3 regions of the Shewanella sp. HL-SH4 genome follow, and region 1 is predicted to be linked to each of the others. Evidence: predicted binding sites of a transcription regulator. Region 1 holds the regulator's gene; each other region holds the start of a gene.

The links. Region 1 encodes ArgR, which controls arginine synthesis, uptake and breakdown. Its sites were predicted from a motif close to ANTGAATANNTATTCANT; they were not measured.
Region 2: a site for ArgR is predicted at 1,322-1,339, ahead of argA (amino-acid N-acetyltransferase). Genes of this name have one in related genera too.
Region 3: a site for ArgR is predicted at 1,099-1,116, ahead of gltB (glutamate synthase large subunit). Genes of this name have one in related genera too.

What each region holds. Positions count from the first base shown of each region.
Region 1 covers NZ_CP195037.1:1,263,296-1,265,574, forward strand. Annotated here, with positions in the region: gene ACRWQL_RS06445 (GNAT family N-acetyltransferase) at 1-27, opposite strand, end outside; gene ACRWQL_RS06450 (hypothetical protein) at 24-314, opposite strand; gene ACRWQL_RS06455 (META domain-containing protein) at 413-829, shown strand; gene argR (transcriptional regulator ArgR) at 994-1,464, shown strand; gene ACRWQL_RS06465 (Dyp-type peroxidase) at 1,646-2,279, opposite strand, start outside.
Region 2 covers NZ_CP195037.1:1,839,411-1,841,689, forward strand. Annotated here, with positions in the region: gene argA (amino-acid N-acetyltransferase) at 1-1,239, opposite strand, end outside; gene rpmG (50S ribosomal protein L33) at 1,507-1,680, opposite strand; gene rpmB (50S ribosomal protein L28) at 1,687-1,923, opposite strand; gene radC (RadC family protein) at 2,045-2,279, opposite strand, start outside.
Region 3 covers NZ_CP195037.1:1,008,466-1,010,744, reverse strand. Annotated here, with positions in the region: gene gltB (glutamate synthase large subunit) at 1-1,043, opposite strand, end outside; gene ACRWQL_RS05420 (Hpt domain-containing protein) at 1,929-2,279, shown strand, end outside.

The DNA of each region.
Region 1 (2,279 bases):
GAGATTGGCTTTGCGATATAGAATCACTCTTTTTCCTGCGGCTTGTCGGATGGGGAATTTTCAGATTTAGGTGCTTCAGCTTTATCACTTTCAACTGACGGAGGCTTAGCTAAAGCAGTATCTTGTTTTTTAGCCCATTCGATGACTAATGCTACAGGATAGGGCGTCATCATTGTTAAACCTAGGCCAATAAGGCTCGCCACCATCAACATTCCCTGAGCACGCTGGCTAGATTCGGTAAAAATCAGTAAATAGCTGCCCGCAAATAACAGTAATGACCCTAAGTAATGAAGCCCTTTTAACCATTTAATCATATCGATTTCTCACTAATAGGCCGATGACGTGTTATCACTTTGACACAGTATCAAGTAGAATAGCTTCAATTGAAGCAATCCAGGCAAATACAGTAAACATGATAAAGCATTTTTTAGGCGCCGCAGCAGTTATTTTTTCATTAAGCGCATGCCAAAGTTATTCAGATATTGATAACACCACAACACTTGTTGGCCAGTGGCATATTGAATCCGTGCTGTCAGAACCAACTATTGATTACAGTCCTGCAAAATTAGTTTTTTCTGACAACGGTCAGTTAACAGGCAACACTAGTTGTAATCCATTTATGGGCCAATATTCACTTAAAAATGATTTGCTGACGCTTTCACCCGCGGGCTCAACCCGCAAAGCTTGTATCGAAGCACTCATGGTACAAGAACAAAGAGTGATGCAAGCACTACCTTTAGTTTATAGCGCCAAGCTTAATCAAAATAAGTTACGTTTAGTCAATAAAAGCGGCCAAACCATTATGGTGCTAAGCAAATTAAACAAATAGCTTAACCTTCCCAACTTGTGACTAAGTAAACTATTTACTACACTTCACACAGTGCTTTAAATTGAATTTATATTCACAAAAAATGGATTTTTCTTGACTCATGATTCATTTCTATTCAAAATGTAGCGTTTTTTTGAATAACAACTATAAGAAGAAAATACAATATGCCAACCAATAAAAATCAGGATGATCTGGTCAGAACATTTAAAGCAATCTTAAAAGAAGAACGCTTTGGCAGCCAAAGTGAAATCGTTAATGCGCTTCAGGCTGAAGGATTTGGCAATATTAACCAATCTAAAGTATCGCGAATGCTGAGCAAATTTGGCGCAGTAAGAACCCGTAATGCCAAACAAGAAATGGTTTATTGCTTACCTGCTGAATTAGGCGTGCCAACAGCAGGCAGCCCGCTGAAGAATTTGGTACTTGATGTTGACCATAACCAAGCAATGATAGTGGTACGTACCAGCCCTGGTGCCGCCCAGTTAATTGCACGGTTATTAGACTCAATAGGCAAACCTGAGGGTATTCTAGGCACTATTGCCGGTGACGATACTATCTTTATTAGCCCTTCAAGCATCAAAACAATTGATGATACGCTTGAAACGGTTAAGTCTCTGTTTAACTTCACTGAGTAACTGCTTAGTTATACTAAAAAGCAGCTGTTGGCTATCATTGAATCCCGAAATATCAATGCTTGCCACTAAATACCCAATAAAAAAGCAATGCTTTGGCATTGCTTTTTTATTGGGTATTTTTGTTAACAGCGACGGCTAATAATCATTATTAATGACAGCCGCTACTCATCTACCGTAGACATTACTCTTCTTCCCACTGGGTGAGAAAATCCAGTGAAGGTGCAAAAAAAGATGACCCGGTTAATGCTTTAGTAAACAGCATTAAATGGTCATGGTTACCATGCCCATCACCATAAATCATGCTACGTAGCATTTGCTCAAAGTTATCAGGTGTCTTGCAGCTAGAGATAAACATAAGTCCCTGCTCTTTAACTGAGCCGTATGGCATACTTTGACGTAAAATTTCCATAGTATTGCCATCAGCATCTTTTAAATTAACCCGTTTGGTATGGCTGGTTAACGGCTTATCGGCTGATTCATATTCAATATCATCTTGTTTAGTCCGGCCGAAAATATCTTCTTGCTTCTTAACAGGCAAACGTTGCCACTTACTTAAATTGTGAGCAAATTTCTGAACATGGATATAGCTACCTGACTTAAATTCAGGATCTTCCTCTGCCACCAAAGCCACCTGTTGACGATGACGACCTTTAGGATTTTCAGTACCATCAACAAAGCCAGTTAAATCTCGGCTATCCATAAAACGGAAACCGCGCTCCTCATCAACCAGCTCAACCAAATCTTCAAACATTTGGTTAATTTCATTGGCTACCAGGTGCAAAATATCGAAACGATCACAGCGAATATGAACAAAT
Region 2 (2,279 bases), 580 kb from region 1:
TACAATGTTGAAGCCATGCTCTAAAAACCAGTGAATACTGCGCGTTGTTAAGGCAAATAGGCGTGAATAACCACGAACACGCGCTTGACCAATAATGTTGTTTAACAACACGCTGCCTCGGTCTGCATCTCGGTAGTCAGGATGAACAACTAAACAGGCAAACTCACCGGCATTGTCTTCTTCAAATGGATATAACGCGGCACAACCAATAACTAAGTTATCGCGTTCGATCAGCATAAATTGCTCGATTTCCATCTCTAACTGTTCACGTGAGCGACGCACTAAAATACCTTGCTCTTCTAATGGACGAATAAGATTCAATACTCCACCAATATCACCAATAGTTGCGCGGCGTAAGCGCTCTGCGCTTTCTGTGACAATTTGGGTACCAATCCCTTCGCGGGAGAACAGTTCTTGAAGTAAGGCACCATCATCTAAATAACTGACTAAATGACAACGTGGTACACCATTACGACAAGCATCAATACTGGCTTTAACAAACGCTGTAATGCCGGTACAAGCTGAACCATTTTGTTCCATTTTGGCTAAATGCTCTATGGCTTGATTTGGCATCAGTTCAGCAATCGCATTGCCATTTTCATCAGACAGGCCATTGGTTTCACTAAAACCAATAATTTTATCCGCTTTTAGTTTTACAGCAACCTGGGTTGCCACTTCTTCTGCGGTTAAATTAAAGCTTTCGCCCGTAACAGAAGCCGCTATTGGTCCCATTAAAATTATACAATTATTTTCTAACTGGCGCTTTAAGCCTTGAGTGTCGATACGGCGAACTTTGCCGCTTAAACAAAAATCAACACCATCGTCGACCCCTAAAGGCTGAGCAATCACAAAATTACCGCAGACTAAGTTGATTTGTGCATTTTGCATTGGCGTATTGCCAAGGCTCATGGATAAGCGCGCAGTAATATCAAACTGAACGGCTCCGGCAACTTGTTTGATTACCTTTAAGGTATCTTCATCTGTAATACGCACACCATTATGGTAAGCAGGCTCAATCCCCGCGGCCTGAAGGCCCGCATCTATTTGCGGCCTTGCACCATAAACAAGAACAATTTTAATCCCGAGAGAATGTAATAGCGCCACATCATTCAAAATGCCGCGAAAGTGATTATTCGCTAGCGCTTCCCCGCCTAACATGACCACAAACGTTTTACCGCGGTGGGCGTTAACATAAGGAGCAGAATGACGAAATCCATCAACCAGTTCTGTAGTTCTCACAGGCAAATTCACCTCATTAAATAATTAAGTTTCTGTATTGTGATGTAGGACACCCCTAAGACATCACATTTTATGCGATCCTATTGCATTTTAATTCACTAGAACAGCATTTATTATCACTTAGGGGAAAATAAAAATTCGTTAGCAAGTGTAAAAACTATAGGACGGCGATTTAGTTAAAGTCTTTAAGCCATTAGTATAGCTTACTTTATTGCAGACATAAAAAAAGCCCCAATAAAGGGGCTTTTTAAAAGAGGCATAAATCAATTACTTGATTTTAGCTTCTTTGTACATAACGTGCTGACGGATAACAGGATCAAATTTCATGATCTCCATTTTCTCAGGCATGTTACGCTTATTTTTTTCAGTAGTGTAGAAGTGACCAGTTTTAGCACTAGAGACTAATTTGATCTTCTCACGATTACCTTTAGATTTAGCCATTTTCTATTATACCTTTTCGCCACGAGCACGAAGTTCTTTAACAACAACTTCAATGCCTCTTTTGTCGATAATACGGATACCTTTAGTAGATACACGTAGTTGCACGAAGCGTTTTTCTTCTTCTAACCAAAAACGGTGGTTTTGTAGGTTAGGTAAAAAACGACGACGAGTCGAATTTTTAGCGTGCGAACGGTTGTTACCAACCATAGGCTTCTTGCCAGTTACTTGGCATACTCTTGACATGTCAATCTTCTCCAAAACAAATTTTTAACGCTCGAGCATTAATGTGCCTCGTATGGCCGTCGCCCGAGGCACAAAGAGGGCGCATTTTATACACGATTAGCTACATAAGATCAAGTAGTGATTAACACATCCATCCTCGCTCAGCGAAGGATACTATCTCTTTATCACCCACAACCATATGATCTAACAAAGAAACATCGATAGTTTCTAATGCAATTTTTATTCGCTCAGTTATTCGCCGATCAGCTTGGCTGGGCTCTGCAATGCCTGATGGATGGTTGTGGCATACTATTACAGCCGCGGCGTTTTTTTCCAACACTAAGCTCACCACCTCACGGGGGTAAACCGAGGCTGCA
Region 3 (2,279 bases), 250 kb from region 1:
GCATAACGACCATTGGTCATTACGATACCCGCAGGGCCATCCCATGGCTCCATGTGCATAGAGTTAAAGTCATAAAATGCTTTTAATTCATCATCCATTTCTGGATTTGACTGCCATGCTGGTGGAATAAGCAAACGCATTGCGCGGTATAAATCCATTCCGCCAGATAACAACATTTCTAGCATGTTATCTAAAGAGGATGAATCAGAACCGGTTTCATTCACAAAGGGAGCCGCTTGTTGTAAATCAGGCAACAAAGGTGAATTAAACTTATAAGCACGTGCACGGGCCCATTGGCGGTTACCAGTAATGGTATTAATTTCACCATTGTGGGCTAAATAACGAAACGGTTGTGCTAAAGGCCACTTAGGCGAGGTGTTAGTTGAAAAGCGCTGGTGAAATAAACAAATCGCGCTTTTTAATCTGATGTCGGCAAGATCGCTATAAAATGACGGTAAATCAGCAGGCATCATCAAGCCTTTGTAGACAATGACTTGACCCGATAAACTGGCAACATAAAAATCATCGTCATTGGTAATTTGTTGTTCAAGACGACGACGCGCCATATACAAGCGGCGTTCTAAATCTTTTTCACGCCAACCTACAGGTGCATTTATTAGTACCTGGTAAATTTGCGGTAAACTGTTGCGACCAATTTCGCCCAGTACATCTGGATTCACAGGCACTTTACGCCAGCCGGCAACACTTAATGTTTCTCGTTGTAATTCTTTTTCTAAAATAAACTTAGCTTCGTCAGCTTTTTGCTGATCTTGACTTAGAAAAAACATGCCCACAGCAAACTTACGGCTTAAGTGCCAGTCATTTTCAGCTGCTATTGCTTCAAAAAATTCGGTTGGCATTTGCATTAATAGACCACAGCCATCACCTGTACGTCCATCGGCTGCAATACCACCACGATGTTTCATGCGATCGAGTCCATGAATTGCAGTGCGCACGATTCTATGGCTGGCGTCGCCATCCATTTGCGCAATCAATCCAAACCCGCAATTGTCCCGCTCGAAACTGGGATGATATAAGCTCATACAAAAAACCCCCTAAAACCTCTAACTAGATACGACTCGGGGTAAATGTGAAGAAATTCCATAGATATGCACCCGAACCTCTCAAATTAAACTGAGTTTGTACAAAGGTCAAACGCAATTATTGCATGGTTGTGAAATTTTATTACTAAATAACTGTAATATTGCATCAGGTTTACGTTAACGTAAACTGTGTTATTTTCTGTATAACCTTATGAATAAAAAGAATTTTAGAATGTCTGTTTATATTTAATAACTTTTTAGTAACAACTGCCTTGAATTGTTTTTGAAATAAAAATAGTGAATTTTATTTCAAATACAGTCTCAATGGCCACCAATTGGTTTTTTGACTAAATATTCACTTTTAGTAATTTAAAATATGCTGATTTTGTTTAAAACATTAACCCAAAGGCGATATGACCTCGATTTTATCAGTGGTTGTGTTGGTTTTCTTTGATTCAAATCTAAAACAACTGTTTGATTTACTTTAATACCTCGAGCTGTTTTGTTTCTAAAATAGCTTAATTAGATGCTTAGCTCTATGTTATTTGAAGGTCGAGTTAATGCCGCTAGTTAATGAGATAAAATGGACCGTATAACTCAGTAATAAAAGGCGTGAAAGCTATTATCAGACTATATTAAGTTTGTTTCGCTGCTATTACGCTGTTCAATTTTCATCATCTTAAACCTAGATTATAGTGCGAATTGTTAAGATGTTTTTTTAAGCATGGGATAAGGTTGTTTATTTAATTGTTATCAAAATGTTGCACTTAGCAGGTTTGAGAGGCTTACATCTAGCAAAGCTTGCATAGGGGCAAGGACGGGGTATTATAAAGCTAATTTTATAGGCTTAGACTTAGAATTTTAAATTAATTAGAGGTGCCCTAAATGTCCGTAACGCCGTTAGATGCAATTTTGGATTTGAACACGCTTGAGCAATACATCAGTGCAATCGGTGCTGGTACATTATTGAAAAGTGTTGTGTTGTTCGAACAATTGATGCCTGAGTATCTTGGTTGTTTGATTAAAGCTAACGATGACGGTGATAAAGAGGCCTTGTGTTCTGAAGCGCATAAGTTTAAAGGTGCAGCGGGTTCTGTTGGTTTAAAGCGTATTCAACAGTTTGCTCAGCTGCTACAGCATGGCGAAGAAGCTAAGTGGGCAGATGAACACAAAACTTGGTTAGCTGAAATAGTTGATCATGCTGAAAGCGATTTACAGCAACTTAAGTTATTTTTA